Regions from separate parts of the Mycobacterium sp. E2462 genome, predicted to be linked through region 1. Evidence: predicted binding sites of a transcription regulator. Region 1 holds the regulator's gene; the other holds the start of a gene.

The links. Region 1 encodes HspR, which represses chaperone genes until heat shock. Its sites were predicted from a motif close to ANNTGAGTNNNNNNNACTCANNT; they were not measured.
Region 2: a site for HspR is predicted at 4,207-4,229, ahead of lon (endopeptidase La). Genes of this name have one in related genera too.

The regions. Positions count from the first base shown of each region.
Region 1 is NZ_LZKC01000111.1:2,936-19,058, forward strand. Features, by position in the region: gene A5714_RS05305 (aldehyde dehydrogenase) at 1-564, opposite strand, end outside; gene A5714_RS05310 (LysR family transcriptional regulator) at 719-1,639, shown strand; gene dnaK (molecular chaperone DnaK) at 1,813-3,678, shown strand; gene grpE (nucleotide exchange factor GrpE) at 3,675-4,313, shown strand; gene dnaJ (molecular chaperone DnaJ) at 4,374-5,552, shown strand; gene A5714_RS05330 (heat shock protein transcriptional repressor HspR) at 5,552-5,941, shown strand; gene A5714_RS05335 (oxygenase MpaB family protein) at 6,032-7,204, shown strand; gene A5714_RS05340 (DUF5995 family protein) at 7,201-8,016, shown strand; gene A5714_RS05345 (adenylate/guanylate cyclase domain-containing protein) at 8,029-11,199, opposite strand; gene A5714_RS05350 (aldose 1-epimerase) at 11,297-12,187, opposite strand; gene A5714_RS05355 (FAD-binding oxidoreductase) at 12,190-13,371, opposite strand; gene A5714_RS27570 (DUF3060 domain-containing protein) at 13,426-13,800, opposite strand; gene clpB (ATP-dependent chaperone ClpB) at 14,514-16,123, shown strand, end outside.
Region 2 is NZ_LZKC01000298.1:5,143-21,265, forward strand. Features, by position in the region: gene A5714_RS14985 (peroxiredoxin) at 1-445, shown strand, start outside; gene A5714_RS14990 (alkyl hydroperoxide reductase) at 541-1,077, shown strand; gene A5714_RS14995 (alpha-amylase family glycosyl hydrolase) at 1,088-2,419, shown strand; gene A5714_RS15000 (DUF1810 domain-containing protein) at 2,416-2,853, opposite strand; gene A5714_RS15005 (alpha-hydroxy acid oxidase) at 2,872-4,104, shown strand; gene lon (endopeptidase La) at 4,242-6,563, shown strand; gene A5714_RS15015 (TfoX/Sxy family protein) at 6,636-6,962, shown strand; gene A5714_RS15020 (endonuclease) at 7,005-7,640, shown strand; gene A5714_RS15025 (DUF72 domain-containing protein) at 7,637-8,362, shown strand; gene A5714_RS15030 (hypothetical protein) at 8,367-10,454, opposite strand; gene A5714_RS15035 (acetyl-CoA acetyltransferase) at 10,565-12,049, opposite strand; gene A5714_RS15040 (CoA transferase) at 12,102-14,507, opposite strand; gene A5714_RS15045 (undecaprenyl-diphosphate phosphatase) at 14,698-15,618, shown strand; gene A5714_RS15050 (DUF427 domain-containing protein) at 15,680-16,123, shown strand, end outside.

The sequences.
Region 1 (16,123 bases):
GACCATGCGCAGCACCACCGAGGGCGTCTGCTCCGGGGGTTTGAGCACGACGGCGTTGCCCACCGCCAACGCCGGGGCGATTTTGCCCGCGGTGTGGATGGGTGGCCAGTTGAACGGGACGATCCCGGCGATCACCCCGAAGGGCTCCAACGTCGTCAGGTCAAACACGGGACCGTAATCGCGCGCCTGGCTGGGCAACGCCTCAACCACCCCGCCGAAGTACTCGAAGATGCCGATCGCGGCCTCGACGTCGAAGTTGCGCGCCTGGCTGACCGGCTTGCCCATCTCGCGCGACTCGAGCGCCGCGATCTCGTCCGCATGCTCGCGCAGCACCTCGGCTACCCGACGGAGATAGCGACCGCGCTCGCGGGCCGGACGCTGCTTCCAGGTCAGGTGCGCCGCGTGGGCCGTGCGCACGGCCCGGTCCACCTCCTCGGGCCCGGACCCTTGGACGACCGCGACCACCTCGCCAGTGGCGGGGTTCTCCACCGCGAAACGGTCGTCGGGGGCGGCAGACGACCACCGCACCTCGGTCAACTCGGTCACGGGCGCTTGCTGATTCACGGGGCACCATCCGGCATGATCGTCGCGTCGGCAGCGGCTGCTCAAAGCGGGCTGCGCTGCGGGCATTTCACCGGCATCGAACCTACGTGCGCCTCGACGCCGGCGGCCAACGACAACTCGTGATGGGCCCAGCACGAACGGTGATAATGGCTGAGTGGAGCTTCGCCACCTCGAATACTTCCTCGCCGTCGCCGACACCGGAAGCTTCACCCGCGCCGCAGCCCGGCTCCACGTCGTGCAGTCGGGGGTCTCGGCGACCATCAAGGCGCTCGAACGCGACCTGGGCGTGGCGTTGTTCGTCCGGCACCCGGGCGGAGTGGCGTTGACCGCCGCGGGGGAGGAGCTGCGCCCCCGGGCCCGCGAGATCACCGAGGCGGCCCGCGATGCACGACGGGCCGTGACCGCCCCCCGCGGGATCGGCGGCACGGTCACCATGGGAACACTGACGTCGATCAATGCGATCGACATCCCCGCGATCCTGGCGAAGCTGCACGCGCAGCACCCGGGGATCTCCGTGCAGCTGCGGTCGGCGACCGCCGGCACCGCCGGCCTCGAACAGCAGTTGCGCGACGGCGAGCTGGACCTCGCGCTGCTGGTGTTCACCGGCGAGACGCCGGCCGATCTGCGGGCCCGCCTGGTCATCGAGGCGCAACTGGTGCTGGTGGTCCCCGCCGGGCACCCGCTCGCTCACCGCGACGCGGTGGCGCTGGCCGAACTGGCGGGCCTCGCCTTCGTCGACTCCCCCCGCGGTTACGGCAACCGAACCGTCGTCGACAACGCCTTTCGCGCGGCCGGGATCGACCGCGCCATCTCGCTCGAGGTCGCCGACGTCGGCACGATCGCCGCGCACGTGCGCAATGGCCTGGGCATCGGGTTCCTCAGCGAATTCTTCCTCGACGACCTCGATGACCTCGACGGCACCAACCTGGTCTGGATCCCGATCAGCGACGCGGAGCTGTTGTGGCGGCTCTACCTGGCCACCGCCGCCGCCCGCCCGCCCAGCGCGGCCACGAAGGCCCTGCTCGCGCTGTTGGAGGGCGCGATTCCCGAGCGCGGGCCCTCGAGTGTGCCCTGACTGTGGCGGCCCCCGGGAACAAGACGGCGCCCGAGCCCGTTAACATCATCGACAAGTTGAGTGGCCCGGACTCAAGATTGGGTTGACAGCCCATCGCCCGAGAGGCAGGCTTGAGCGGGGTTCACTCAGCATAGTGGCACCACAGACGCTCTACATCATCAGGAGGAATCACTATGGCTCGTGCGGTCGGTATCGACCTCGGGACCACCAACTCCGTCGTCGCGGTCCTGGAGGGTGGCGACCCCGTCGTCGTCGCCAACTCCGAGGGCTCGCGGACGACCCCGTCCATCGTCGCGTTCGCGCGCAACGGTGAGGTGCTGGTCGGCCAGCCCGCCAAGAACCAGGCGGTGACCAATGTCGACCGCACCATCCGCTCGGTGAAGCGGCACATGGGCACCGACTGGTCCGTGGAGATCGACGGCAAGAACTACACCGCGCAGGAGATCAGCGCGCGCGTCCTGCAGAAGCTGAAGCGTGACGCGGAGGCCTACCTCGGCGAGGACATCGCCGACGCGGTCATCACCGTGCCCGCCTACTTCAACGACGCCCAGCGCCAGGCCACCAAGGAAGCCGGCCAGATCGCCGGCCTCAACGTGCTGCGCATCGTCAACGAGCCGACCGCCGCGGCGCTGGCCTACGGCTTGGACAAGGGCGAGAAGGAACAGACCATCCTGGTCTTCGACCTGGGTGGCGGCACCTTCGACGTGTCCCTGCTCGAGATCGGCGAGGGCGTGGTCGAGGTTCGTGCCACCAGCGGTGACAACCACCTCGGTGGTGACGACTGGGACCAGCGCGTCGTCGACTGGCTGGTCGAGAAGTTCAAGGGCACCAGCGGCATCGACCTGACCAAGGACAAGATGGCGATGCAGCGGCTGCGTGAGGCCGCCGAGAAGGCCAAGATCGAACTGTCCAGCTCGCAGAGCACCTCGATCAACCTGCCCTACATCACCGTCGACGCGGACAAGAACCCGCTGTTCCTCGACGAGCAGCTGACCCGCGCCGAGTTCCAGAAGATCACTCAGGATCTGCTGGACCGCACCCGTCAGCCGTTCCAGTCGGTGATCAAGGACGCCGGCATCTCGGTGTCCGAGATCGACCACGTCGTGCTGGTCGGCGGTTCCACCCGCATGCCCGCGGTGACCGACTTGGTCAAGGAGCTCACCGGCGGCAAGGAGCCCAACAAGGGCGTCAACCCCGACGAGGTGGTGGCCGTGGGTGCCGCGCTGCAGGCGGGGGTGCTCAAGGGTGAGGTGAAAGACGTTCTGCTGCTGGACGTTACGCCGCTGAGCCTGGGTATCGAGACCAAGGGCGGCGTGATGACCAAGCTCATCGAGCGCAACACCACCATCCCGACCAAGCGGTCGGAGACCTTCACCACGGCCGACGACAACCAGCCGTCGGTGCAGATCCAGGTGTTCCAGGGTGAGCGCGAAATCGCCTCGCACAACAAGCTGCTCGGCTCCTTCGAGCTCACCGGCATCCCGCCGGCGCCGCGCGGCGTGCCCCAGATCGAGGTCACCTTCGACATCGACGCCAACGGCATCGTGCACGTCACGGCCAAGGACAAGGGCACCGGCAAGGAGAACACGATCAAGATCCAGGAGGGCTCCGGCCTGTCCAAGGAGGAGATCGACCGGATGATCAAGGACGCCGAGGCGCACGCCGAGGAAGACCGCAAGCGCCGCGAAGAGGCCGACATCCGCAACCAGGCCGAGACGCTGGTCTACCAGACCGAGAAGTTCGTGAGCGAACAGCGCGGCGCCGAGGGCGGGTCCAAGGTTCCCGAGGACACCCTGAACAAGGTGGACGCCGCGGTGGCCGAGGCCAAGACCGCGTTGGGCGGCACCGACATTTCCGCGATCAAGTCGGCGATGGAGAAGCTGGGCCAGGAGTCCCAGGCGCTCGGTCAGGCCATCTACGAGGCCACGCAGGCCGCGGGAGGCCAGGCCGGCGGCGCCGGGGAGCCCGGTGGCGCGGCGGGCTCGGCCGACGACGTCGTGGACGCGGAGGTGGTCGACGATGAACGGGAGGCCAAGTGACGCAGGGCAATCCGGAGGGCAATCCGACCGAGCACGTGACGGTCACCGACAAACGGCGGATCGACCCGGAAACCGGTGAAGTCCGGCACGCCCCTCCCGGCTCCGAAAGCAAAGGGGAGCCGGGAGGGGCGGCCCCGGCCGCCGCGGCCGGGGAGTCGGACGCCAAGATCGCCGAGCTGACCGCGGACCTGCAACGGGTCCAGGCAGACTTCGCCAACTACCGCAAGCGGGCGCTGCGTGACCAGCAGGCCGCGGCGGACCGCGCCAAGGCGGCCGTCGTCAATCCGCTTCTGGGCGTGCTCGACGATCTCGAACGGGCCCGCAAGCACGGCGATCTGGAGACCGGGCCGCTGAAGTCGGTGGCCGACAAGCTCGACAGCGCGCTGTCGGGCCTGGGCCTCACCGCGTTCGGTGCGGAAGGCGAGGACTTCGACCCGGTGCTGCACGAGGCCGTGCAGCACGAGGGCGACGGCTCTCGCCCCGTGATCGGCACGGTGATGCGGCAGGGCTACAGACTGGGCGACCAGGTCCTGCGCCACGCTCTAGTCGGTGTCGTCGACGCAGTGGCCGACGACGATTCGGCGGAATCCGCACCGGCCGAATCAGGCGATAACGCCGGCGCAGCCGGTGACTAGACCACACAATCAGCACATCGGAAGACACAGAAAAAGAAAGTGGTGAGGGGGTGACGCGACATGGCCCAGCGTGAATGGGTCGAAAAGGACTTCTACAAGGAGCTGGGCGTCTCCTCTGACGCCAGTCCCGAAGAGATCAAACGCGCCTACCGCAAGCTGGCGCGCGATCTCCACCCGGACGCCAACCCCGACAATCCGGCCGCCGGCGAACGCTTCAAGGCGGTCTCGGAGGCACACAACGTGTTGTCGGATCCCGCCAAGCGCAAGGAGTACGACGAGACCCGCCGCCTGTTCGCAGGCGGTGGGCTCGGCGGCCGCCGGTTCGACACCGGCGGTTACGGCGGGTTCGGGGTCGGCGGTGACGGCGCCGAGTTCAATCTCAACGACTTGTTCGACGCCGCCGGCCGAAGCGGCGGCACCAACATCGGCGACCTGTTCGGCGGCCTGTTTGGTCGCGGCGCGGGCGCCCGACCGAGCCGGCCGCGGCGCGGCAACGACCTGGAGACCGAGACGCAGCTTGACTTCGTCGAGGCCGCCAAGGGCGTGGCGATGCCGTTGCGGCTGACCAGCCCCGCGCCGTGCACCAACTGCCATGGCAGCGGTGCTCGGCCGGGCACCAGCCCGAAGGTGTGCCCGACCTGCAACGGCTCCGGCGTCATCAACCGCAACCAGGGCGCGTTCGGCTTCTCCGAGCCGTGCACCGACTGCCGGGGCAGCGGCTCGATCATCGAGCACCCGTGCGACGAGTGCAAGGGAACGGGTGTGACAACCCGGACCCGCACCATCAACGTGCGGATCCCGCCCGGCGTCGAGGACGGCCAGCGCATCCGGCTGCCCGGTCAGGGCGAAGCCGGGCTGCGCGGCGCCCCGTCGGGTGACCTGTACGTGACGGTGCACGTCCGTCCGGACAAGGTGTTCGGCCGTGACGGCGACGACCTGACCGTCACCGTGCCCGTCAGTTTCACCGAATTGGCCCTGGGCTCAACGATTTCGGTGCCGACGCTGGACGGCAAGGTGGGCGTACGGGTCCCCAAGGGCACGGCCGACGGCCGCATCCTGCGGGTGCGTGGACGCGGCGTGCCCAAGCGCAACGGCGGCAACGGCGACCTGCTGGTCACCGTGAAGGTGGCCGTCCCGCCGAACGTGGAGGGTGCGGCCCAGGAGGCGCTGGAGGCGTATGCGGCCGCCGAGCGGGCCAGTGGCTTTGACCCGCGGGCCGGATGGGCGGGTAACCGCTGATGGCCAAGAACTCCAAGGGGCAGGGCGCCAGGACGTTTTTGATCTCGGTGGCCGCCGAACTGGCCGGCATGCACGCCCAGACGCTGCGCACCTACGACCGGCTCGGGCTGGTCAGCCCGAGCCGCACGTCCGGTGGGGGACGCCGGTATTCCGAACACGACGTCGACCTGCTGCGTGAAGTGCAGCGGCTGTCCCAGGACGAGGGCGTCAACCTGGCCGGCATCAAGCGCATCATCGAGCTGACCAATCAGGTCGAGGCGCTGCAATCGCGGATTCAGGAGCTCACCGAGGAGCTCGCGCAGGTGCGGGCCGGTCAGCGCCGGGACGTCGCCGTGGTGCCCAAGAGCACCGCGTTGGTGGTGTGGCAACCACGGCGGGGTCGCGGCTGACGCGAGCGCACTACTCTATTGCGGGGCGGCGCTACGTTAACTGCGCGTGAGCCCTCGCAAAAGGCGCCGCTCGTCTGACAAGCTGCCTGCATGGCGGGTGCGGACAACGTCTCCCGATGGACGGACGCGCAGCTCGATCGCATGCGTGAGCATGGCGATCCGTCTGCCGACAACGTCATGAAGGCCGTTTTCAAGGCGGGCGATGTCAGCGTCGTCAACGACGTGCTGCGCACCCTGGTCGATAACGATCAACTCGTTCCGGCGAGTTTGCCCCGACCGTTGCAGGACTACCTCAGCGAGGACATGACGCTGCCGGACTGGGCCGACCCGGCCAAGATCAGGCGGGGGCAGCAGCTCTACGAAACGTGGGGACTGCAGATTGCCGTCTGCCTGTTCTGTGCTTCGTTGCCGTCGGCGTACGCGGCGGCCAAAGGGGTGAAGGTGCTATGCGTGACCGCTCAGCTCGACACCAACGCCCGACGACGAGTGATGGAGACCGGGCAGTTCCTGATGAACGTGCTCGCTGTCGGCAGCTTTGAACCGCGCGGCAAGGGTTTTCGCACCATCCAGCACGTGCGCCTGATGCACGCGGCCGTCCGCCAGCTGATCCATACCCGTGACCTCCATAATCCCGGCTTCTGGCATCCCGCCTGGGGGGTGCCGATCAACCAAGAGGACCTCGCCGGGACCATGCTGTCGTTCTCCTACGTACCCGTCGGGCCACTGCGCCGGTTGGGCGTGCGGGTCTCCACGAAGGACGCCGAGGCGTACCTGCACCTTTGGAACGTCATCGGTCACCTGCTGGGCCTCGAGGACGCGATGCTGGTTCGGGGCATCGACGACGCCACCGCGCTCGTCGCCGCGATCCGGCGCAGGCACTTCATGGCATCCCCCGAAGGGCAGCAGATGACCGCTGCGCTCATGGATCTCCTCGACGAGATGACGCCCTTCCACAAGTTCGACGAGACGGTGCCGCCGTTGATTCGTCATCTGGTGGGTGACGAGATCGCCGACATGCTGAAGGTGCCGGCGTCGGATCTCACCGACGACCTGGGGCAGCTGCAACGCGTCTCCCAATGGATTTTCGTGCACATTTTTGGCCAAACGGAACGCGATTCCCCCCGCTACCAACGGATGTCGGAGCTGGTGCGGCCCTTCGGGCGCGACGTGTTTCACGGTCTGTTCCGGCTGCAACGGGGCGGGCAGCGTGCGGCTTTCGACATTCCCGATCACCTTGCACGCAGCTGGGAGTTGTCGGCGTGACATCCCCGCTGAAGCACCTCAACACACCCACGACCTTCGGTGACGTGTTGCGCACCATCGATGACACCGTCGACTGGGCCGCTGCATCGCAAAGCCACATCGGCTACTTCGCCGTTCTCTACAAACGGACCACGTTGGCGATTCGCGACGCGGTCAAAGACGGCGTCTTCGACGACGGCCCGCGCATGGAAGCGCTCGATATCGCCTTTGCGACACGCTATTTCGACGCGTTGAACGCGTACTGCGACCCCGGCGACCAGCCGACCCTGCCCTGGAAGGTCGCCTTCCTCGGCGACCACGACGGTCAGGCGATCATCTTGCAACACATGATGGCAGGGCTGAACGCGCACATCACGTTCGACCTGGGTTTGGCGGTCTGGGCGATCGCCGGGCATGCGATGGACAGTTTGGCCGACGACTACAACCGCGTGAATACCATCCTGTGCAAGCAGCTGCCCGACGTCCTGAGGGTCCTCGATCGGCTCTCCCCGGAACTTCGCTGGACCCGCCTGCTGATACCGGGTGAAATCGGTTTTCTCGAGCGGTCGCTCATCAAGTTGCGCCAGGGAGCTTGGGATTTCGCCTTCTATCTGGCGACGAATTTCTCCAACGTCGCGCAGCGGACGGTGCACCAGGAGGCCTGGACGGCGGCGCTGGGCTCCTGGTACCTGCAGCCGCCAGGCCGGTTCAGCCCGTTCCCCGCACTGGTTCGCGCCGTCGCCAAACACGAGAGCCGGGACGTGGCCGGCAACCTTGCGGCCTTGGAAGAAGTGTCGAACACGCCGCACAGGCCGAAGAAGGGCTACCGCTGACCGATCGTCTCGTCACGACAAGATCTGGGTCGCCCGGGTGAATTCGGGCCATCGGGTATCGCCGGGGAAACGGCCGACCACGTCGACTACCGGTGCTTTGTCGCCATCAACGACGAAACAGTCCAGCGCGCAGCGCAATTCGAAGAGAGCCGCGCCCTGACGCCGAGTGAGCTCGTGCGCCGCGTGGAGCGCGTCGCGATGGCGGTGGGGGTCGGCGAGCGTCTGGGCCCACACCCGCATCAGCTCGCCGTCGTAAAAGTGCATTCCCGTCTGTTCGGCATGTTGCAGCGCCCACTCCACGCGGGCTTTGGCCCGGTCCGGCTGGCCCGCAGCGAGCAGAAGCCGGCCGATGATCGCATCGTGGAACGTGAGGAACATGTTCAGGTGCATGCGCCGGGAGCCGTCCACCCACCGCGCCAGCTTCTCGGCACGGGCCGTCAGCGTGGCGGCGTCAGCCCCGGCCTTCAACGCCGCCAGCGCCTTGACGGTGGCCTGTTCCGTTCTGCCGACCAGCTGCCACACATCGAGCCCGGACCGCTCGCTGAGCTGTTGCAACTCAGTGGCCAGCGTTGCGGCCGTGTCGATCTGGTCGGATTCCAATCGCACCCAGATCTCCATGTAATAGGTGTTTGCCCGGTTGTAGACGTTGCGCGGAAAGTTCAGCCGATCGCAGCGCCGGAACGAATCGGTCAACTCCGTGTGTGCGCGGTCGAGGTCACCACCCACGGTGTAGGTGAGCGCCATGTACGTGTGCGCCAACGAGATCGGGTCGACGTGGACCCACCACGCGGTGTCCAACACGGTGGGATCGGCGGCGGAACCGTCGGCCAGTGCCCGCATCAGGTGTTCCCGGGAGGCGGTGAAATCGCCTTCAAGCCAGAGGACCGACCCCAGGACCGATGCGATCGCCGGCAGGCTCCAGGGCCGCGTCGTAGCGATCCGGTTCGACAGCGAGTCGAGCAGGTCGTGCGCGCGGCGCAATTCGGCCCGCGGCACGAAGTAACCGATCAAACCGGTCAGGACAGTGAGCAGTTCGTCGGCGTAGTTCCCGTTACTCGCCAGCTCGAGGCACCGTTGATAGTCCGCGGGGCCATCACCGCTCATGCTGCCTTGAGTTGCGCCGGTGAGGAAACCGCGCTCCATGCGGATGGCGATTTCCTGGCGGTCGCGCTCTGGCCGCGCGGCGCAGTTGGCGAGCTGAGCGAGAGCGTCGGTCAGACAGGCCAGCGCTTCGTGGACGGCTCCGCGGCGTCGGGCGTCGAGCGACGCTCGGTGATGCGCGGCGACAGCTTCCTCGAACTGACCCGCCTGCTCGAAATGACCCGCCACCACGCGCCAATCAGGCTCGATCTCGGGCGCCGCGTCGATCAGCGCGCGCGCTGCGCGCGCGTGCAGTTCCCGGCCCAGCGACGGAGGGGCGACTTCGATGGCCACCTCCCGAAACAGCTCGTGCCGAAACCGCCAACCGTTGGCTCCGCGCCGTTCGAGCACTCGGGCGCGCACGAGTTCGACCACCACGTCGTCGACGTCGTGGCCCACCACGGCCCGAAGCAGCGGGAGATCCCCCGCGCGCCCGATGACGGCGGCCGCCTCCACCACGGGCACCACTTCGGGGCGAGCGTGGTGCAACCGGGCGAACAGCGGCTCGTACAGCGCCTCGGGAACCCCCGGCGCGCCGTCGAGCTGGCTCACCACATGCTCGATGTAGAACGGCACGCCATCACAGCGCTCGAGCACCTCGGCCCGCTGATCGGCACCGATTGACGGGGCGAGGGCGGTGATCAGCGCGTGCGACTGTTCGTCGGTCAGCGGTGAAAGCTCGAAAAGCTCGACCGGCCAACTACTATCCACCCAGTTCTCGTCGCGACCGGTCAGGACCAGCAGCAGCCGGCCGTCGGCGCCGGCCAACAACGAGCTGAGCAGTTCCCGCGTCGACGGATCGAACCAGTGCACATCCTCGGCGATCACCATCCCGGGCTGGTCGCCCAGGCATGCCAGGACGTAGTGCCGAACCGTCGCACCGATCAGTTCGTAGAGCGTCCGGCCCTCTACCGCGGCCGGATGGTAGCCGTGCTCGGGCCCGACGCCGATGACCGGCGCTAGCAAGGGGGTCGCGGTGTCGGGATCTAGGTCGCTGCAAGCTAATTCGTCCTGTAGTAGCCGCAGGCGCTCACGACCCTCGGTGAGGCGGTTGATACCGCAGCGCCGTTCCACGAGCCGGCGAACCGGATGCAGGCCGGTGTCGGTATGCAGCGGGGAGCCGAACAATCCGACCACGGGTGCACCCGAGTCGCGGGCCAGTTCGGCCGCGGCGGCGACGAGTCGGGTCTTGCCGATCCCCGGCTCACCGCGAAACGCCACGCCCGCGGTGGTGAGCACCCCCTCGCGCGCCTGCTGCCAGCTTCGGCGCAGGTAGCTGCGCTCCCGGTCACGTCCGATCAGCGGCGGCAGGGTCGCGGGGGCCGCGTCGGCGCGCTCGCCGAGCACCCGGTGATGGGTGGTCAGGCCGTCGACGCCCTTGAGCGGGGCCGCCGGGCGGGCTCCGAGTTCGAACACCTGCCCGATCAACGCGGCGACGGCATCCGACACGACCACCGTGCCGGGTTCGGCCGCCCCGCAGAGGCGGGCGGCCAGGTTGGCGGCGAAGCCATAGACGTCATCCTGCCCGGTATCGAGATAGACCAGGCCGCGGTGAATCCCCACCCGCACATCGACCGGGACACCAAAGTTGCGTTCGGCCCGGGCGCTGAGCCGGGCCACGGCGCGGGTGATGTCCAAACCCGCCGCCACAGCGCGCCGTACGTCGTCCTCATGCGGAGTGGGATGGCCGAACACCGCGAACAAGCCGTCGCCTTTGATCGAGGTGATGTGTCCCCCGAATTCGTCGATGACCCGGCGCACCTCGCCGCGGTAACGGCCGACCAAAGCGTGATAGCGCTCGGGCTCCAACCGGGTGGACAGCGCCGTGGAATCGACGAGGTCGGCAAACATCAAAGTCAGGCGGCGAAGTTCGCCGTGGCGAACAGGCGCGGCGAGCAGATCCTCGGCTTCCGGATTGCCTTGGTCGACCGAAAGAACCTGGCCGGCCAGCGTGGTTGCGGTGACGCGGTCACCGTCGTTGCTGGCCCGCACTGCGCGGTCCAGCAACTCCTCGATCGTTGTCCGGTCGTCACCAGGGCTCACGGTGCATCCTCCTGCCCAGGATGGGCTAAGAGTACCGTCGCCCGGTGTTTTTTTCAGCACTCGTCGAGCGACCGTTTGGCCGCCCGTCGTCGTCCGTTTAGACGCGGATCGCGAACCGCGTGACCGCCGGTTCACCCGGCTGCGCGCACCGGTAGCCGCCGCGGCGCAGGGCGTCGGTGGGTGCGGTCATCGGTTCGAAGCACACCAGGTCCTCCGCGGGTGGCGCGAAGATCTGGGTGGCCGAGTAACCCTGCTGGAACAGCACTTCGACGCGGCGGCACGCGTCGCTGACCGCGAACACCGCGCCGTCGGGGACCTGGTCGAACGCGTCGTCGAAAGCCTTGTCGCCCAACCGCTCCGACCGTGCCGGCTGCAATTCCGTTCGGCCCGTAGGCAATCCCCGCCCGTCGAGCTCCAGGTGTCGCAGCGGCGGCGTCTCGATCACCCAGTCGCTGCGACCGGAGTCGGGCAGGTGGAGGTAGGGGTGGAAACCGAAGCACAGCGGAACGGCCTTATCGGCGCTCGCCGTGACGGTGGCGGTGACCGTGAGCGTCCGCTCGGCCAGCCGCACCGCGACCGAGAGCAGATGCGGATACGGAAAGCCGGCCAGCGACTCGGGATCCGCGGCGAAATCCACCTCGGCGGTCAGCTCGTTGTCCGACTGAGCCGTCACCCGCCATCGTGGGTAGGCGGCCAGGATGCCGTGAATCGGCAGCCCGTTCGGGTCGGCGCGGACCCGGTTGCGGCCCGGCGTCAAGGTCACGGTCTCGTCCTGGGCGCTATAGGTGTTGTCGCTCAGCCGGTTTGCCCACGGGTACAGGATCGGAATGCCCATCGTCTTGCCGTCGGTGAGGTAGGCGTCCAGCCCGCGGCGTTGCCCGAGCAGCTCGACGCCGCCGTCGCTCAGCGAGGTGCCGATCATGCCGGCTTCGGGGACGAACTGCGCGGTCACCGAGGATGCGGCATCGCGCAGTGTGACGACGTGCATGGCTACCTCCATAGCGGATCGTGCTGAATGCGTTCGGGGGGTGCGCCTTTGGCGATCAACGCGGCCTTGGTGGCGCGGACCATCGAGGGGCCGCCGCAGATCAGGATCTGCCGGTCGCCCCAGCCGCCGTACTTGGTCACCACCGCGGGCAGCCGGCCCGTCTGGCGCACGTGCAGGCCCCGCGGGGGTGTGACGTCCGGGTAGTCGGCCGCCCAGGACGGGTCGCGGCCGTACTCCGACACCGGTGACACCGACAGCCACGGGTTGTGCGAGGCGACCTGCCACAGGGTGGGCAGGTCGTAAAGTTCGCAGCCGTACCGGGCGCCGAAGAACAGGTGCACCCGGGGATTCACCGCGAACCGGCTCAGATCCATGATCAGGGCCCGCAGCGGCGCCAGGCCCGTGCTGCCGGCGACCATCAGGACGTCCCCGCCGTCGCGGTCCACCCGCAGACCGCCGTGCGGGCTGGACATCCGCCACCGGTCGCCGGGCCGGGTTTCGTTGACGATGGCGGTGCTGACCAGCCCGCCGGGCACCAGGCGGACGTGGAACTCGATGCCGCCGCCCGGGTCGGCCGGGATGGCGGGGCTCAAATAGCGCCAGCGCCGGGGGCACTGCGGCACGTGGACATTGACGTACTGGCCGGGGTAGTAGTCCATCGGGTGGTCGAGCTGCAGCCGCACCACCGCCAGGTCACGCGAGACCCGCATGTGCTGGATCACCGTGCCGTCCCACCAGGCCGGCCCCTCGTCGGCGGCGGCGGCGCCGCTCATCACCCCGGTGATGAGGTTCAGCGATTGCCGCGCGGCGTCGTCGACGGGACCGGTCCAGGCGTCGCCGACGTGCTCGCGCAGGGCGGCCAGCAGCGCGCGTCCCAGCGTCTCGTAATGCGCCGGCTGCACCCCGTACTTGCGGTGGTCGCGGCCCAGCTGGGCGAGGAAGGCCACCGGCTCGGCCGCGCGTTGGGCCACGAGCTCGCCGTACACCCAGTGCAGCGCCTTGCCGAACGCCAGCCGTTGCCCGCTCATTTCGGGGGGAAACAGGTCCCGCACCGCGGTGTCCAGGGCGAACCACTGGGTGTAGAACCGGTGGACCAGCTCGCCGGACTCGCTCGCCGACCCGGAGTCGTCCGGGCCGAAGGCATCGCGCAGCACCCGCAACGCATCCCGGTCCTCAAGGCTCACGGGCCCCGATTGTAGGCGGGTCGCCCGCACATCAGCCGGGGCGAAACCGCCGTATCAGCCTTGCCGGACGGTGTTCGTGGTGCCGGCATCGACGATCTTCGGCGCGCCCCAGTGATAGGTGACGGCGTTGTCGGTCCCGGCGGCGCTCACCGCGTCGGCGCTATCCACCGCGACGCGGTTGCCGTCACCGGAGACGCTGACGCTGGTGCAGTGGCCGGTGACGGTGATGGTGTTGAGTCGGCCGCTCACCGACAGATAGCCGCCGTGGCACGGGATCGTCTTGACGGTTCCCGTCCCGCTGACCTGCAGCGTGCCGGCCTGCGGGACCGCCGCCGCGGGGCTGCTGCCGCCGAACTCGGTGCGTGCGCCCGTCGCCGCCACCCCGGCCAGCGCCAGCCAGGCCAGCACGATGGCCAGCCAGCAGGCCATGCCGGCGCGCAGGCGGGGCCGTAGCCTGCCGACCCAGTCGCCCGCGGCGTCGCGCCGCAGGTCGTACGCGAAGGACGCCACGCAGCACGCCCGCGCCGGGTCGCGGTCGTCGGCGAGGATCACCCCGTCGACGTACTCGCGGCCGCTGACCACCAGCGTGCCCGGGCGCCCGTCGAGCTGGTAGTTCACCGTCGTCTCGATGTTCGGGCCGCTCCACCGCCGGCGGGTGACCGTCCAGCCGTGCGCGACGGGAAGGTAGACGTTGTAGCGGTACCGCGTTGCGCCCGAGGCGGTTTCGACGCCGGTCACGGTGGCCACCCGGCCCCAGCGCAGCAACGCCAGGCGCTCGCGCGCGCCGCGCAGCTGGACGGCGTAGATGCCCACCACAGTGAGCACCGCGGCCGCGGCGAAGGCCCGCGGCAGCTGCACCCACAGCGCGATGGGGGCCGCCCCGACCAGCAGCAGCGTCCACCCGTACCGCCACCGCAACGGCAGCAGCTCGGCGAGCCAGAACGCGACGGGAACGCGGCGCGGCACCGGGGACAGCCTGGTGTCCGTGTGGTCGGGGTGGTCGATCGTCTGCGTCATCGGGACGGGGGTACCCCCTAGCCGGTGGCGCTCAAAACTCGCTAGAGTTGAGCGGAACAGACTCAACCTTGACGGCGTTGAACAACGCGAGAAGCATTTTTGCCTACAACACGAACGGAGGCGTCGTGGATTCTTTCAACCCGACCACCAAGACCCAGGCGGCGCTGACCGCGGCGCTGCAGGCGGCGTCGTCCGCCGGCAACCCGGAGATCCGGCCGGCTCACCTGCTGCTGGCACTGCTGACGCAGGCCGACGGCATCGCCGGGCCGCTGCTGGAGGCGGTCGGCGTCGAACCCGCCACCATCCGCGCCGAGGCGCAACGCCTGGTGGACCGGCTGCCGCAGGCCAGCGGCGCCAGCTCGCAGCCGCAGCTGTCGCGCGAGTCGTTGAGCGCCATCACCACCGCGCAGCAGCTCGCCACCGAGATGGACGACGAGTACGTCTCGACCGAGCACCTGCTGGTCGGCCTGGCCACCGGCGACTCCGACGTTGCCAAGCTGTTGACCGGCCACGGCGCGTCGCCGCAGGCACTGCGCGAGGGGTTCGTCAAGGTGCGCGGCAGCGGCCGCGTCACCAGCCCCGAGCCCGAGGCGACCTACCAGGCGCTGGAGAAGTACTCCACCGACCTGACCGCCCGCGCCCGCGACGGCAAGCTCGACCCGGTCATCGGCCGTGACAACGAGATTCGCCGCGTCGTGCAGGTGCTGAGCCGGCGCACCAAGAACAACCCGGTGCTCATCGGCGAACCCGGCGTCGGCAAGACGGCGATCGTCGAGGGCCTGGCCCAGCGCATCGTCGCCGGCGACGTACCGGAGAGCCTGCGCGACAAGACCGTTATCAGCCTGGACCTCGGTTCCATGGTGGCCGGCGCGAAGTACCGCGGCGAGTTCGAGGAGCGGCTCAAGGCCGTGCTCGACGACATCAAGAACTCCGCCGGACAGATCATCACCTTCATCGACGAGCTGCACACGATCGTCGGCGCCGGCGCGACCGGCGAGGGCGCCATGGACGCCGGCAACATGATCAAGCCGATGCTGGCCCGCGGCGAGCTGCGCCTCGTCGGCGCCACCACGCTCGACGAGTACCGCAAGTACATCGAGAAGGACGCCGCGCTGGAACGCCGCTTCCAGCAGGTGCTGGTCGGCGAGCCGTCGGTAGAGGACACCGTCGGCATCCTGCGCGGCCTGAAGGACCGCTACGAGGTGCACCACGGCGTGCGCATCACCGACTCGGCCCTGGTCGCGGCGGCCACGCTGTCCGACCGTTACATCACCGCGCGGTTCCTGCCCGACAAGGCCATCGACCTGGTCGACGAGGCGGCCAGCCGGCTCAAGATGGAGATCGACTCGCGGCCCGTCGAGATCGACGAGGTCGAGCGCCTGGTGCGCCGCCTCGAGATCGAGGAGATGGCGCTCGCGAAGGAAGAGGACGAGGCGTCGCGGGAGCGGCTGGAGAAGCTGCGCTCGGAGCTGGCCGACAAGAAGGAACAGCTCTCCGAGCTGACCGCCCGTTGGCAGAACGAGAAGAACGCGATCGACGTCGTCCGCGAGCTCAAGGAGCAGCTGGAGGCGTTGCGCGGGGAGTCCGAGCGCGCCGAGCGCGACGGTGACCTGGCCAAGGCCGCCGAGCTGCGCTACGGGCGCATCCCGGAGGTCGAGAAGAAGCTCGACGCCGCGCTGCCGCAGGCCGAGGCCCGCGAGAACGTGATGCTCAAGGAGGAGGTCGGACCCGACGA
Region 2 (16,123 bases), on a different contig from region 1:
CGTGGTGTTCTTCTGGCCCAAGGACTTCACCTTCGTGTGCCCCACCGAGATCGCGGCGTTCGGCAAGCTGAACGACGAGTTTGCCGACCGCGACGCGCAGGTGCTCGGGGTGTCCATCGACAGCGAGTTCGTCCACTTCAACTGGCGCGCCCAGCACGAGGACCTGAAGAACCTGCCGTTCCCCATGCTGTCGGACATCAAGCGGGAGCTGAGCCTGGCCACCGGCGTCCTCAACGCCGGCGGCGTGGCCGACCGGGCCACCTTCATCGTCGACCCCAACAACGAGATCCAGTTCGTCTCCGTGACGGCCGGTTCCGTGGGCCGCAACGTCGAAGAGGTGCTGCGAGTCCTCGACGCGCTGCAATCCGACGAGCTGTGCGCCTGCAACTGGCGCAAGGGCGACCCGACGCTGAACGCCGGCGAGTTGCTCAAGGCTTCCGCCTGAGCGGCGCCCGCGCGTGATCCGTGGTCCGGGCCTGATTAAAGGCCCGGACTTCGGTCATTCCCCCTAAGGTCGAGAGGTCGGACGAGGAGACCAGGATGAGCATAGACAACCTCAAAGAAGCGCTGCCCGAGTACGCCAAGGACCTCAAGCTGAACCTCGGCTCGATCAGCCGCACCACCGAGCTCAACGAGGAGCAGCTCTGGGGCACTCTGTTGGCCTGCGCCGCGGCCACACGAAACCCGCAGGTGCTCAGCGAGATTGGCACCGAGGCGGCCGACACGCTGTCCGCCGAGGCCTACCACGCCGCCCTGGGCGCGGCGTCGATCATGGCGATGAACAACGTGTTCTACCGCGGCCGCGGGTTCCTCGACGGCAAGTACGACGACCTGCGCGCGGGGCTGCGGATGAACATCATCGCCAACCCCGGCGTGGCGAAGGCGAACTTCGAGCTGTGGTGTTTCGCGGTGTCGTCGATCAACGGGTGCCCCGACTGCGTCGCCGCCCACGAGCACACGCTGCGCGAGGCGGGCGTCAGCCGCGAATCCATCCAGGAAGCGTTGAAGGCCGCGGCCATCGTCTCCGGGGTTGCCCAGGCGATCGCCGCGGCCCAGACGCTGGCGGGCGTCGGCTGATCGCCGCGCCGTGACGGGGCTGTCCTGGGTCGACCACGCCATCTGGTGGCACGTCTATCCCCTGGGCTTCGTGGGCGCCTATCCCACGGCGGCGTCGAATGAGCCGCCGCGGCCCGAGGAACACCGGCTGCGGCGGCTCGTCGACTGGCTGGACCACGCCGTCGCGTTGGGCGCCTCCGGCCTGGCGCTGGGCCCGATCTTCGCCTCGCGCACGCACGGATACGACACCACCGATCACTACCGCATTGACCCGCGGCTCGGTGATGACGCGGACTTCGACCACCTGATCGCCGAGGCGCACCGGCGCGGGCTGCGGGTGCTGCTCGACGGGGTGTTCAACCACGTCGGCCAGGACTTCGCCCGCTATCGCGCCGCCGCGGACGTCGCCGCGGCCGATCACGCCGCGGCCGCGCGCTGGTTTCGCGGGCGCCCCGGCCGATTCCACACCTTCGAGGGTCACGACGGCCTGATCACCCTCAACCACGACAACCCCGAAGTCCTCGACTACACCGTGAACGTACTCAGCCACTGGCTGGACCGCGGCGCCGACGGATGGCGCCTCGACGCCGCTTACGCCGTACCACCACGGTTTTGGGCCGCCGCGCTGCCGCGGGCGCGGGAGCGCCACCCCGACGCCTGGTTCGTCGGGGAGTTGATCCACGGCGACTACGCCGCCGCGGTCGAGGCGGCCAGGTTCGACTCGGCAACCCAGTACGAATTGTGGAAGGCGATCTGGAGCGGTCTGAACGACGGCAATTTCTTCGAGCTCGATTGGGCCCTGCAGCGGCACAACGACTTTCTTCGCCGGTTCGCCCCGCTCACCTTCGTCGGCAACCACGACGTCACCCGCATCGCGAGCCAGCTCGACGACTCCCGCCACCTGGCGCACGCGCTGGTGTTGCTACTCACCGTTGGCGGCGTCCCCAGCATCTACGCCGGCGATGAGTTCGGATTCCGCGCCGTCAAGGAGGAACGGTTCGGTGGCGACGACGCTGTGCGCCCCGAATTCGGCTCTCCCCCACAGCCTTTGGACGCGTTCGGCGCCGAGGTGTGGAGTCTGCACCAATTTCTGATCGGGTTGCGCCGCCGCCACCCGTGGTTGCACCGGGCATCGACCACCGCGGCGCGCCTGGAAAACCGCCATTACGTCTACGCCGCGCGCAGCGGCGACGACGCCCTGTTGGTCGCCCTCAACATCGACGACAAGCCGCTGCGGGTCGCGGTGTCGGACTGGGGCGTGGGGCGCGCTGAGGTCCTCGGCGGGTCAGCCGCGCCGCCGCCGGAGGTCGTCGACGCGGTGACGGTGGAACCGCACGGCTGGCGGATCCTGAGCCCGCGCTAGGCACCGCCGAGGCGGGCCACCGTGACGGGATCCTCCTCGCCGCCGTAGTAGCGGTCGAGCACGGCGACGAACGCGTCGTTGTCGTCGGTGGCGCGGGCGAACAGCGTCATCGACGACCGCAGTTTCACGTCGTCGGGCGAACCGAAGATCTCGCCCGCCGTGCGTCCCCGCACCCGGTTCACCAGATCCGTGCATTCGCGCAGCCGCGGCCCCAGCAGGTCGTGGCGCAGGTAGGCGCCGGCTTCCTCCAGCGAGGCGATGCCATAGCGCACCGCCATCGCGCTGCCGCCCAGGCCGCGCAGCTGTGGGAACACAAACCACATCCAGTGACTGCGTTTTCGGCCATTACGCAGTTCGTCGACGACGTCGTCGTACACGGGTTCCTGCGCCTCGACGAAACGGGCGAGGTCGAAGGGGTCGCCGACGGGATCCATATGACTACGGTGGCACATATGGCGGTCAATCGACGAGTGCCCAGCTTCCACGATCTCGCTCCGCTGATGCAGTTCAAGCGGCCACAGTTCAGCGCGACCAAGCGGCGGCTCGCCAACGCCTTCAGCATCGAGGACTTGCGCCGCATCGCCAAGCGGCGCACGCCCAGGGCGGCGTTCGACTACACGGACGGGGCCGCCGAAGACGAGCTGTCCATCGAGCGTGCCCGACAAGCGTTCCGCGACATCGAATTTCACCCCACGATCCTGCGTGACGTGAGCAGCGTGAGCACCGGCTGGGAGGTGCTCGGGCGGTCCGTCGAGCTGCCCTTCGGGATCGCGCCCACCGGCTTCACCCGGCTGATGCACACCGAGGGCGAGATCGCCGGGGCGCGGGCGGCCGCCGCGGCGGGAATCCCGTTTTCGCTGTCTACTTTGGGCACCTGCGCCATCGAGGACCTGGTGAGCGCTGTTCCCCAGGGCCGCAAGTGGTTTCAGCTGTACATGTGGCGCGACCGGGAGCGCTCGATGGCGCTGGTGCGACGCGCCGCCGACGCGGGTTTCGACACGCTGCTGGCCACGGTCGACGTGCCGGTCTCCGGCGCCCGGTTGCGCGACAACCGCAACGGCATGACCATCCCGCCGACGCTGACGCTGCGCACCGTCTTAGATGCGGTGCCCCACCCGAAGTGGTGGTTCGACCTGCTGACCACCGAGCCGCTGGCGTTCGCGTCGCTGGACCGGTGGCCGGGCACCGTCGCGGAATACCTGAGCACGATGTTCGACCCCAGCCTGACCTTCGACGACCTGGAGTGGATCAAGGCGCAGTGGCCCGGCAAGCTGGTGGTCAAGGGCATCCAGACGCTCGAGGACGCCCGCGCCGTCGTCGAGCGCGGCGTCGACGGCCTCGTGTTGTCCAATCACGGTGGGCGCCAGCTGGATCGGGCCCCGGTGCCGTTCCACCTGCTGCCCGCGGTGGCGCGCGAATTCGGCGCGGACACCGAGATCTTGGTCGACACCGGCATCATGTCGGGCGCCGACATCGTGGCGGCGATCGCGCTCGGGGCGCGCTGCACCCTGGTCGGGCGGGCCTACCTGTACGGGCTGATGGCCGGCGGCGAGGCCGGCGTGACCCGCGCGATCGACATCCTGGCCGAGGGGCTGACCCGCACGATGCGGCTGCTGGGCGTCACCTGCCTCGAGGAGCTCTCGCCCCGGCACGTGACGCAGCTGCGCCGCCTGGGGCCGGGCTAGCCGATCGAGCGTGAAGCCAGTTTCACGTTCGTCGTCGAGCGTGAAGTTAGCTTCACGTTCGACGAACCGACCCGGCCGCGGGAACAAACCGGCCACCTCCTGGGTTAAGCGCATCAGACTCAACTTTTGGAGGATTGATGGCTGAAGCCAAGTCGGTGCCGGTGCTGTTTGTCACCGACACCATCGTGTTGCCGGGCATGGTCGTGCCGATCGCGCTGGACGACGCCGCTCGGGCGGCGATCGACGCCGCGCAGGCGAGCGACTCCGGGCAGCTGCTCATCGCCCCGCGCCTCGATGACCGCTACCCCACCCACGGGGTGATCGCGAAGATTCTGCAGGTCGGACGCGTGGCCGGCGGCGGCACCGCCGCCGTGGTACGTGGCGAGCGCCGGGCGCAGATCGGGGCCGGCGCGTCCGGGCCCGGCGCCGCGCTGTGGGTCGAGGTGACCGAGGTGCCCGACGCCGCGACCACCGACGAGATCAAGACGCTGGTGGCCGAGTACAAGAAGCTGCTGCTCGCGATGCTGCAACGGCGCGAGGCGTGGGAGATCATCGACTACGTCAACCGGCTGACCGATCCGTCGGCGCTGGCCGACACCTCCGGGTACGCGTCCTACCTCAGCAACGAGCAGAAGCGGCAGTTGCTGGAGACCGTCGACGTGACCGAGCGGCTGCGGGTGCTGATCGAGTGGACCGCTGACCACCTCGCCGAGGTGGAGGTCAACGACAAGATCGCCGAGGACGTCCGCGAGGGCATGGAGAAGACCCAGAAGGAGTTCCTGCTGCGCCAGCAGCTGGCGGCGATCCGCAAGGAACTCGGGGAAGGCGAACCGGACGGGTCCGAGGACTACCGGACCCGCGTCGAGGCCGCCGACCTGCCCGAGAAGGTGCGGGAGGCCGCGCTGCGTGAGGTCGGCAAGCTGGAACGGTCCAGCGACCAAAGCCCGGAGAGCGGCTGGATCCGCACCTGGCTGGACACCGTGCTGGACCTGCCGTGGAACGTCAAAAGCGAAGACTCGACCGACCTGGTGGCCGCGCGGGCGGTGCTGGACGCCGACCACCACGGGCTGGACGACGTCAAGGACCGCATCGTCGAGTACCTGGCCGTGCGCGCCCGCCGGGCGCAGCGCGGGCTGCAGGTCGTCGGCGGTCGCGGCTCCGGCGCGGTGATGGTGCTGGCCGGCCCTCCCGGCGTCGGCAAGACCTCGCTGGGTGAGAGCGTCGCGCGGGCGCTGGGCCGCTCCTTCGTGCGCGTCGCGCTGGGCGGCGTGCGCGACGAGGCGGAGATCCGTGGCCACCGGCGCACCTACGTCGGTGCGTTGCCGGGCCGGATCGTCCGCGCGATCGGCGAGGCGAAATCGATGAACCCCGTCGTGCTGCTGGACGAGATCGACAAGGTGGGCTCCGACTACCGCGGCGACCCGAGCGCGGCGCTGCTCGAGGTGCTGGACCCGGCGCAGAACCACACGTTCCGCGACCACTACCTGGACCTGGACCTGGATCTGTCCGACGTGGTGTTCCTGGCCACCGCCAACGTGATCGAGAACATCCCGTCGGCGCTGTTGGACCGCATGGAACTGGTGACCATCGACGGCTACACCGAGGACGACAAGGTTGCCATCGCCCGCGAGTACCTGCTGCCGCGGCAGCGGGAGCGGGCGGCGCTGACCGAGGACGAAGTGACCCTCACCGACGCCGCGCTGCGCAAGATCGCCGCCGACTACACCCGGGAGCCGGGCGTGCGGCAGTTCGAGCGGCTGCTGGCCAAGGCGCTGCGCAAGGCGACCACCAAGCTGGCGGCCGATCCGGCCCCGCTGACGATCGACGAGCCCGACCTGGTCGGCTACCTCGGCCGGCCGCGGTTCACGCCGGAGTCGGCCGAACGCACGGCGGTGCCGGGCGTGGCGACGGGCCTGGCGGTGACCGGCCTGGGCGGTGACGTCCTCTACATCGAGGCCGGTGCCACCGACGGCGACGCCGGGTTGCAGCTGACCGGTCAGCTGGGCGATGTCATGAAGGAATCGGCGCAGATCGCCCTGTCCTACGTCCGCTCGCACGCCGAGCAGCTGGGCATTGACACGAGGGCGCTGGACCGGCGCATCCACGTGCACGTGCCCGCGGGCGCGGTGCCCAAGGACGGGCCGTCGGCCGGTGTGACGATGGTGACGGCCCTGGTGTCGATGGCGACCGGGCGGCAGGTCCGCTCCGACGTCGGCATGACCGGCGAGGTCACGCTGAACGGGCGGGTGCTCCCGATCGGCGGGGTGAAGCAGAAGCTGCTGGCCGCGCAACGCGCCGGCCTGTCAACGGTGTTCATCCCGGCGCGCAACGAGCCGGATCTGGACGACGTGCCCGCCGAGGTGCTCGAGGCCCTGACGGTCAAACCGATGACCGACGTTGCCGAGATCGTCGCCCAGGCGCTGGAACCGGCCACCCAAGGTGCGGTCGCCGCCGCCTGATTACCTGTGACAGCGACGTCACATCAGCGCCGAGCGTGACACCGTCGTCACGCTCGGCGTTACCTTTGGCGGATGGCCTACGACGAAGACCTGGCCAACGGGATCCGGGAATGCCTCGCCCGCGAGGGCGGGGTCGTGGAGAAACGGATGTTCGGCGGCTTGGCGTTCCTCGTCAACGGCAACATGGCGGTGGCCGCGAGCGGCCGGGGCGGGTTGCTGGTCCGGGTGGGCGACACCGACACACTGCTGCGGCGTCCGCACGTGACCCCGATGGTGATGGCGGGCCGCGAGATGCGCGGCTGGCTCCATGTCGACGCCGCCGCCCTGCGCACCCACCGCCAACTGCAGGGCTGGGTGCGCCGCGGCACCGACTACGCGCGGGGCCTGCCGCCCAAGTGAGCGCGCGGTTCGCTGGCACAGGGTGCGGGTACGCGAGGCGGTATGGCTAAGCCGCAACAGGTGGCGCGTCGGCTGCTCGACGTCGCCGGGACGACGTACGCGGCCGAGGCGCGAATCACGATCCGCGACAAGCCGATGCCGTTGTTCCAGCTGCTGGTGCTGTGCATGCTGGCCAGCAAGCCGATCGACGCGGCCATCGCGACGAGCGCCGCCCGGGAGCTGTTCAGGGCCGGCCTGCGCACCCCGAAGGCGGTGCTGGCCGCCGAGCGCCGGGCCGTAATCGACGCGTTCGGGCGCGCGCACTACGTCCGCTATGACGAAAGCTCGGCGACCCGCCTGACCGCCATGGCCGAGCGGGTGAACGCCGAGTACTCCGGCGACCTGCGCGGCCTGGCCGAGCGCAGCGGGGGCGACGCCGGCACCGCAAAGCGGTTCCTGAAGGCGTTCACCGGAATCGGCGACACGGGCGCCGACATCTACCTGCGGGAAGTGCAGGACGTGTGGACCTGGGTGCGGCCCTACTTCGACGACCGCGCCACCGCCGCGGCCGGGCAACTGGGCCTGCCGACCAGCCCGGCCAAGCTGAGTTCGCTTGCCCCGCAGGATAATGCGCGCCTGGCCGCCGCATTGGTCCGGGCGTCGCTGGACGACGACGTGCGTCGGCGGTTGACCGGTTGACCGTCCGGATCGGCACCTCCGGGTGGTCCTACAACCACTGGGCCGGCGTCCTGTACCCCACCGGGACACCGGCCGGGCGCCGGCTGGCGCGCTACGTCGAGGTTTTCGACACCGTGGAGCTCAACGCCAGCTTCTACCGCTGGCCCAAGGACGCCACGTTCGCGGGCTGGCGCGAGCAGCTGCCGCCCGGGTTCACCATGTCGGTCAAAGCACACCGCGGGCTGACCCACTACCGCCGGCTGGCCTCGCCCGAGCCGTGGATCGAGCGCTTCGAAAGCTGTTGGCGCACATTGGGAGATCGCCACGGTGTGTTGCTGGTGCAGCTGCACCCCGAGCAACAGCGCGACGACGAGCGTCTGGACTCCTTCCTGAGCGGCATGCCCGCCGAGATCCGGGTGGCCGTCGAGCTGCGCCACCCGTCGTGGAACGACCCCGCCGTGTTCGAGGTGCTGGAACGCCGCCGCGCCGCCTACGTGGTGATGAGCGGCGCGGGGCTGCCGTGCATCCCGCGCGCCACCACCGACCTGGTGTACGTGCGGATGCACGGTCCCGATCCGGACGCCATGTACGAGGGTTCTTACCCGGACTCCGACCTGCGGCGGTGGGCCGACCTGATCGCCGACTGGGGCGCCGCCGGCAAGGACGTGTGGATGTATTTCAACAACGACCTCGGCGGCCACGCGGTGCGCAACGCGTTGCGGCTGCGCGAGCTGCTGGCCTGAGCGCTCAGCCCGTGGCGCCGTCGGCGACCGGCGTCCACGCCCCGTCGACGACCTCGGGTGGGCGCTGGGCCTGCAGGCGGTCCCGCTCGGCGCGGCGGCGTTTGACGCGCAACCGGGCGTCGGCGGGCATGCTGACGAGCTCGTCGCAGGTGAGGTAGTACACGTCGTCGACGGCGTCGGCGGTGTCGGCCGCGACTCGGCGGGCCCCCAACTCGCGCAACGTCGTTCGCAGTTCGTGGGTGAAACGAAGCGTGGCGTCGTAGGCCAGCTCCCGCGAGCCGCGGGCAGGGTCGACGGCCCGCGCGGGCCCGGGAGTCGGCGCGTCCGCTTCGGCGGCGGCCGCCGCCAGCAGCAGCGTCGGGTCGTCGGCGAAGGTCGCGGCGGCCAGCTCCGCCTCGCCCGGTCCTCGATGCCGCAGCCGGTCCACGGCGGCGTCCATGGCGGCGACGGTCCGCGGGGATAGCGCACGAAGGCTGGCCACGTTGCCCTGGCGGGCCAGGGCGCACAGCGCCGGGTCGGCGCGCAACAGCGCCGCCAACTCGGCGAGTTCGCCGGCGACCAGGGACGTGTCGGTGATCATCCCGATACCGGGGACCGTGCCGGCACCCCTCGAGCGCTGCGCCGCCGCGGTGACGCCGGTGTCGATCAGCCACAGCGCGGTCAGGATCCAACCTTGGTGAATGCGGTCGCGCAGCAACCGGATTCGCACCTCGAGGCCGGCGTCGGGCAGGGTCGTCAGCGAGGTCGCGTCGAGGTGCTCGGCGGTCGCGGCGGCGACGTAGTCGCGGGTGTCGCGCCGGAGGTGGCGCAGCAGCGCGACGGAGCGCCCGGCGGCGACCGCCTTGGCGACCGATCCCCGCGCGCCCCCGGCCAGCGGCGGATCCCCGAACGGCAGCGGGTCGCCGACCTGCGGCTGCCCAACGAGCGCGTCACGGGTCAGCGCGTCTTGGTCCCAGCCCGGCAGCTGGGCGGCCGCGACGATGTTCACGGACACCCCGACGTAGGGGCGGTGGCCGAACACCGCGACGGCCCGGCTCGCCCACTCCCGGTCGACCTCCCCGCCGAGGGCCAGGGTGCGACCCAGCACGCCGGCCGCGGTGCGCAGCCCGCTCATCTGCACGTCCAGCGTGATCGGGGTGAGCGGGCCCGGCAGCGCCTCGGCGAGGCCGGCGCCGCTGAACACCGGGAACCGGGGGTCGATGCGGTCGTCGAACTCGCCGTCGACCCCCTCGGGCGCGGCGCCGCGCACCCGCTGCGACGGGCGCGGGCGCGGTTGCACCTCCACGGGCAGCGGGAATTGGCCGCCGCGGTTGGTCGCGCCCGCGGCGCCCAGGCGGCGGCCCACCAGCCCCCGGGCGGTGTCGGCGACCGCATCCAGCGCGTGCCAGCCGAACTCGAACGCCCAATCCTCTTGTATCTGAGCGACATTCATGTCCGGGAAGAGCGTCGCCCAGCCGCGGACTCGCTGCGCCCGCGACCGTGGGTCCGCCGCGCGCAGCAGCCGCCAGGCGGTCACCACGTTGACGGTGTCGGGGGTGGCCAGGTCCACCACGCCGGTCCGGTCGGTGTCGACCGCGGCGACCAGGAACCGCATCAGATCCTCGAGGTGCAGGACGCGCAAGGGCCTCTCGGTGACCTTGGCCCGCAACACCGTGGCCGCCGTGCGGCACACCGTCCAGTCGAGTTGGCGCCCCACCGGCGGCGCGCTACGGACGATCAGGCTGGGCCCCCAGCTGCCGACGACCAGCTCCTCGGCCGGCCCGTACAGGTCCGGCCGGCCCGCGGCCTGCGACACCACCAGCAGCCGGGCGCCGGCGCGGGCGGCGGCGTCGGTGACCCGCGCCAGGCCGTCGACGTCGGCGCCGCCGGGCGCGCTGGGGTCGACCGGCGCCAGGTGCAGCACCGCGTCGGCCTGCGCGGTGAGCTCGTAGAGCACCGGCTCACGGAGCGATGCGCAAACAAGCTCGACGTTGCCGTGCAAACACGGATGCGGGAGTTCAGCAATGCCGGTGACGGAGTGGCCGGCAGCGATCAGCTGCACGGACACCAGCCGCCCGAGCGCTCCGGTGGCGTCGGTAACCAGGATCTGCACCCGGGCCCACCTCCCCCAACATCCGCCTAAACCATAGGCAGGCCGCTAGCACCTACGCGACCGTTACCCCGCTCGCGGCCCTGACGAGCTGGTGTGTGGCGCCGGTTGGATTACTGCAGAATGGCGCCGCCGTCGGCGCTGACGGCAACCTTGGCGCCCGCGATATCGTCGCGCACCGACGCGCGCACCGCGGCGTCGTCGGTGAGGACGGCCAGCGCGCGCGACCCGTCGGGTGTGCGCACTGCCAGGAAAGCCTTCTCTGGATTGCCGTCCCGGTCAAACGGGGTGGTCCAGGCCTCGACGGTGCCGACGCCCTCCCACTCGACGGCCGCCTCGCGGGTGGGTTCGGCGGCGACGGCGGGCTGCACGTCCTCCCAGCGGAACCGCGCCGGCGGCTCGGTGCTGTAGACGCCGAAGCTGTGTTTGGTCAGATAGCCGCCGTTGGCGGTGATCAGTGCGCGCCGGCCCGGGTTGGCCACCAGCAACTCCGCCATGGTCGCGATGGAGTGCATGACATAGTTGCTCCACGGACCGCCTGCGAACGTCAACCCGCCGGTGACCGTCAGCGGCCGTGCCGGGTCGTCGGCGGCCAGCCCCAGTTCGGCCGCCGCCACCTGCACCGCCGAAGGGAAGCACGAATACAGGTCGACATAGTCGACGTCGTCGATGCCCACACCGGCCAGCTCCAGCGCCCGCGCGCCCCCGATGCGGATCGCCGGCGACCGATGCAGTTCGGCGCGCTCGGCGACCGACGGGGTGTCGTGCGCGTCGGTGCCCGCGTGCGGAAACACCCACCGTTCGGCGGGGACGCCCAGCCGGGTCGCCTGCTCGACCGACGCCAGGACCAGCGCGGCGCCCTGGTCGACCATGTTGTTGGAGTTCATCAGCTTGGTGTACGGCCAGCTGATCATCCGGTTCGCCGGGCCGGGATGGCTGATCTCCTGGGCGGTCGATGGCGTGCGGATCCAGGCGTGCGGGTTGTCGACCGCGACCGCGTTGAACCGCGCCCACAGCTGCCCGATGCGGTCGAGGTGCGCCTCGACCGACTCGCCGTTGGCGATCCGCAGCGCCTGCTCGAACAGCGGGTAGACGTAGGCCGGCCGGTCGAGCCGGATCCTGATCTCCGCCTCCCCGGCCATCGGGACGTCGGCGCCGGCGATCGCCGCCATCGGCACCGAGGGGTCCTGTTCGGTCCAGGTGAGCTTGCCGCCCCGGCCGCGCAGGGCGCGGCGGGTGCGCCAGGTCTCGGCGCCGGCCAGCAGCACCACCCCGGCCCGGCCGCTTTGGATGTCGAGGCAGGCGTGGTTGAGCAGCGATTGCGGGACGTTGCCGCCGACGGGGCTGTACAGCGTGCCGAAGCCGGAGGCCCCGATGCGCTGGCCCAGCAGCAGGCCGGGATCCCGGTACTGCGCCGACAGGATGTTCACCACCCGGATGGAGTCGACCGCGTCGATGACCGCCGCGTCGGCGGTCTCGCGGGCCGCGGCGACCATGAGGTCCATGGGCTCGACGGTGGGCCCGTTGGGGTCGATCTCGCCGCGATGGTTGACCTGGCCGTAGCCGATCAGCACCGGTGTCTTGGGGTCGACGGTCATGCGACGAATTTAGCGAAGCTATGAATTGGTCCCGGGAACGGGCCGCCCCGCATCAGGCGTCGGGGGTCGGCCCGAACAGCACCCGCGCGTCGCGCAGCTGCTCGACCTGGGCGGCGCTCATGCCGAGCAGCGTCCGGCAGATCTCGACGGTGTCCTGGCCGGGCAGCGGCGCCGGGCGTTGCGGCGCCGGCGGGATGTGGTGGAACGGGGCGGGGCCGGTCTCGGCCGGCAGCGGGTGCCCGATCAGCGGATGCACCATGGGGCTGTACACCTTGCGCGCGGTCAGCTGCGGGTCCTCGAGGATGTCGGGTGGGCGGTTCATCGGCCCCGCGGCGATCCCGGCCGCCTGCAGGATCTCGGCGACCCGCGCGGGAGTGCGGGTCCGGGTCCAGGCCGAGACGAGGTCCATCAGCTCCCGACGGTGATCCAGCCGCGCCTCGCCGGTGGCGAAGCGCGGGTCGTCCGCCCACGCCGAGTGGTCGAGCACCCACGCGGCGCGGCGCCAGTCGTCGTCGGAGGTGATCGAGATGACGCACCACTCGTCGTCGCCGGCGCACGGGTAGACCGCGTGCAGGCTGGTGTCGTCGCGGACCTGCGCGACGCCCGCGGCGACCGCCGCCTGCGTGACGTAGAGCGTGTCGAGCTGGTTGACGACGGCTTCGGCCTGCGAGATGTGGACGTGGGAGCCCCTGCCGGTGCGGTTGCGGTGGATGAGCGCCGCGAGCGCCGCGACGGCCGTCACCCGCCCCACGACGTGATCGGGGAAGATCGTGGTCGCGTCGTAGAACGCGTGCCTGCCCGAGTCCGTCTCCTGCGCGTCGTCGGATGTCCAGAGCCGGGTGACGCCGGTGGTGGCGCGCACCAGCGGGCCGTAACCCATGCGGCTGCTCCACGGACCGGTGTCGCCGAACGCGCTGCTCTCGGCGAGCACGATGCGCGGGTTGATCGCGCGCAGCGCGTCGTAGGAGAAGCCCAGCGCCGTCAGCGTTCCCGGTTTGAAGTTGGCGAAGACGGCGTCGGCGTCGGCGACCAGCCGGCGGAACAGCTCCTTGCCCTGCTCGCTGCGCAGATCCAGGCCGAGCCCGAGGTTGTTGCGCCGGGTCCAGGCGAAGGACTCGCTGATGGCCTCACCGGTGCGGGCCTGCCGGAGCCCGTCCGGGTAGTCGGCGCTCTCGATCTTGATCACCTGGGCGCCCAGGTCGCCGAACAGCCGGCTGAGCTCACCGCCGGCGACGATGATGCCCAGGTCGAGGATCCGCAGGCCGGCGAACGGGTAGTCGCCGAGGCGGCCCCCCGGTGACGGCACCACCGACGGGTTGCCCCGCCAGAACGGTTCGTCGCGCCCGGCGGCCGGTGCGGGGGTGCGGAAGCCGGCGCGGCGCCCGTCGACGACGAAGTAGCCGGTCGGCACGCTGGTGCGCGCCCCGGCGGCCAGCTCCGCGTCGGTGGTGGCGCCCACCTCCTGGAAGTGGTCGGACGCCAGGATCTGCGCGGGCGTCAACACCGCGGCGATCGGCACCCCGTGCGCCTGCCCCGCCGTCACCAACTCCTTCATGGTCTGCGGGCCGAACATCTCCTGGATCAGCACGCTGATCTGCGGCCAGGCCGCGAAGCGCGCGCCGATCACGTCGTACTTGGGGTCCTGGAACTCCTCGGGCTCCCCCAGCCAGCGGCGCAGGCCCCGCCACTGCCGGGGCGCCATCACGCACAGCCGGACATGGCCGTCGCGACACGGATAGATCGGGTAGGCGTCCTGGTTCTTCGGGCGGCCCCGCCACCGCTCGCCGCTGCGGATCCCGGCCGCCGCCTGGCCGTGGGCGCCGAACGCCGGGTCGAGCGCCATCACGACCGCGTCGAACCAGGAGAAGTCGATGTATTCGCCGGTGCCGCACCGCAGCCGGTTGTAGTACGCGGCGAGCGCGGCCCACGCCGCCTGCACCGCCGCGGTTGCCGACGCGATGCCGTCGGGCGGCAGGACCGGGGTGCCGGTGGTGGGGCCGGACCGCGACAGCGCGCCGCACATCGCGTACAGCACCGGGTCGGTGGCCCGCCACGACGACCGCGGACCCGCGGCCCCGAAGTAGGTGATGGACAGCACCACCAGGTGTGGGTAGCGGGCCGCCAGCTCGGCGCCGGAGGTGCCGAACATGGCGCCCTGCTCGTCGAAGCCCGTGTCGATGACGATGTCGGATTCGGCGGCCAGGTCGTGGAAGCGGTCGCAATCGTCGTCGTCGAAGGGGTCGAGCACCGCGCAGCGCTTGTTGGCGTTGTGCACGGCGAACGGGATGCTGGCCCGGCCCAGGGCGGGTAGCGCGTCACGCCCCGCGCTGCCGCCCGGCGGTTCGATCTTGAGGACGTCGGCGCCCAGGTCGGCGAACAGGCGGGTCACCGCGTCGGCGACGCCGCTCGACAAGTCGAGCACCCGCACGGCATCGAGTAACCCGTCGGCCATTCGCACACCGTACCTGCCCCCGACGCGCCCGACGCGGTGCGCCGTCTTGCGCGGCGGACCGCCCCGGCGTCGGCCCAAAAGGCCTGTCGCCAACCGGATTCGGCCCGCCGGGGCGCGCCTGCGGCACCCGGTGAGGGGTGCGGTGGGCTATCGTCACAGGCCGATCCGCCCAGACCGTCGATGGAGGCACCGAGTCATGAGCGCGCACTTGAGCTACGTCGAGGCGGTGGTGGTCGGGGCGTTTCAGGGGGTCACCGAGTTGTTCCCGGTGTCGAGCCTGGGGCACGCGGTGCTGGTGCCGGCGCTGGTCGGCGGGCAGTGGGCGGCCGACCTGAGCGTGTCCGCGCCCAAGTCGCCGTACCTGGCGTTCATCGTGGGCCTGCACGTCGCGACGGCGGCCGCGTTGTTGGTGTTCTTCTGGCGGGACTGGGTGCGCATCCTGTCCGGCTTCGTCTCGTCGGTGCGGCACCGCCGCGTGCAGAACGCGGACGAGCGGTTGGCGTGGCTGATCGTGGCGGGCACCATCCCGGTGGGGCTCGCCGGGCTGCTGCTGGAACAGCTGTTTCGCACGACTCTGGGCAAGCCCGTGCCCGCCGCGGCGTTCCTGCTGGTCAACGGGGTCGCCCTGTACGTGGGTGAGGTGCTGCGGCGCCGCGTCGCGCCGGCCGCCGAGCCCGCCGCGCGCCCGGCCGGCGAGCCGTCGGACGACGCCGGGGAGGCCGCCGATCACCGGCTCGCCGAGCTGCCGCTGCGGCGCGGTGTGCTGATCGGCGCCGCGCAGATCCTTGCGCTGCTGCCCGGCATCAGCCGATCCGGCATCACCATCGTGGCCGGCCTGTGGCGGGGCCTGTCGCACGAGGACGCCGCCCGCTTCTCCTTCCTGCTCGCGACGCCGATCATCCTGGCCGCCGGGGTGTACAAGATCCCGGAGCTGTTCGGGCCGCTCAGCCAGGGCATCCAGGGTCAGGTGCTGGCCGGCAGCGTCGCCTCGTTCGTCTGCGCCTACCTGGCGGTGCGGTTCCTCACCCGCTACTTCGAGACGCGCACGCTGACGCCGTTCGCGATCTATTGCGCGCTGGCCGGCGGGGGCAGCCTGGCGTGGCTGCTGCTGCGCTGAGTCGCCGCTACGCTCGGGCCGACGGGGGCGGCACCGCGACGACCAGCCAGGGAGACGACAGATGAGCGAATCCGGGCCCCGGCGCGAGTCGGTGTGGGACTACCCCCGGCCACCGCGCGTCGAGCCGTTCGCGGGTTCCCTCACCGTCGAGCTGGGGGGCGAGGTCGTCGCCCGCGCTTCTCGTGCCTGGCGGGTGCTCGAAACCAGCCATCCGCCGACCTACTATCTGCCTCGCGAAGCGTTCGCCGAGGGCGGCCTGCGCCCGGCGTCCGGGAATTCCTGGTGCGAGTGGAAAGGCCGGGCCGCCTACTACGACCTGATCGGCGGCGGCCGGGTCGCGCGCAAGTGCGCCTGGAGCTATCCGGAGCCGACGCCGGGTTTCGCCGCGATCGCCGGTGCGGTCGCGGTCATGGCCGGCGCCGTCGATCGGTGCACCGTCAACGGGGAGGTCGTCGTACCGCAGCCCGGGGGCTTCTACGGCGGTTGGATCACCAGCTGGATCAGC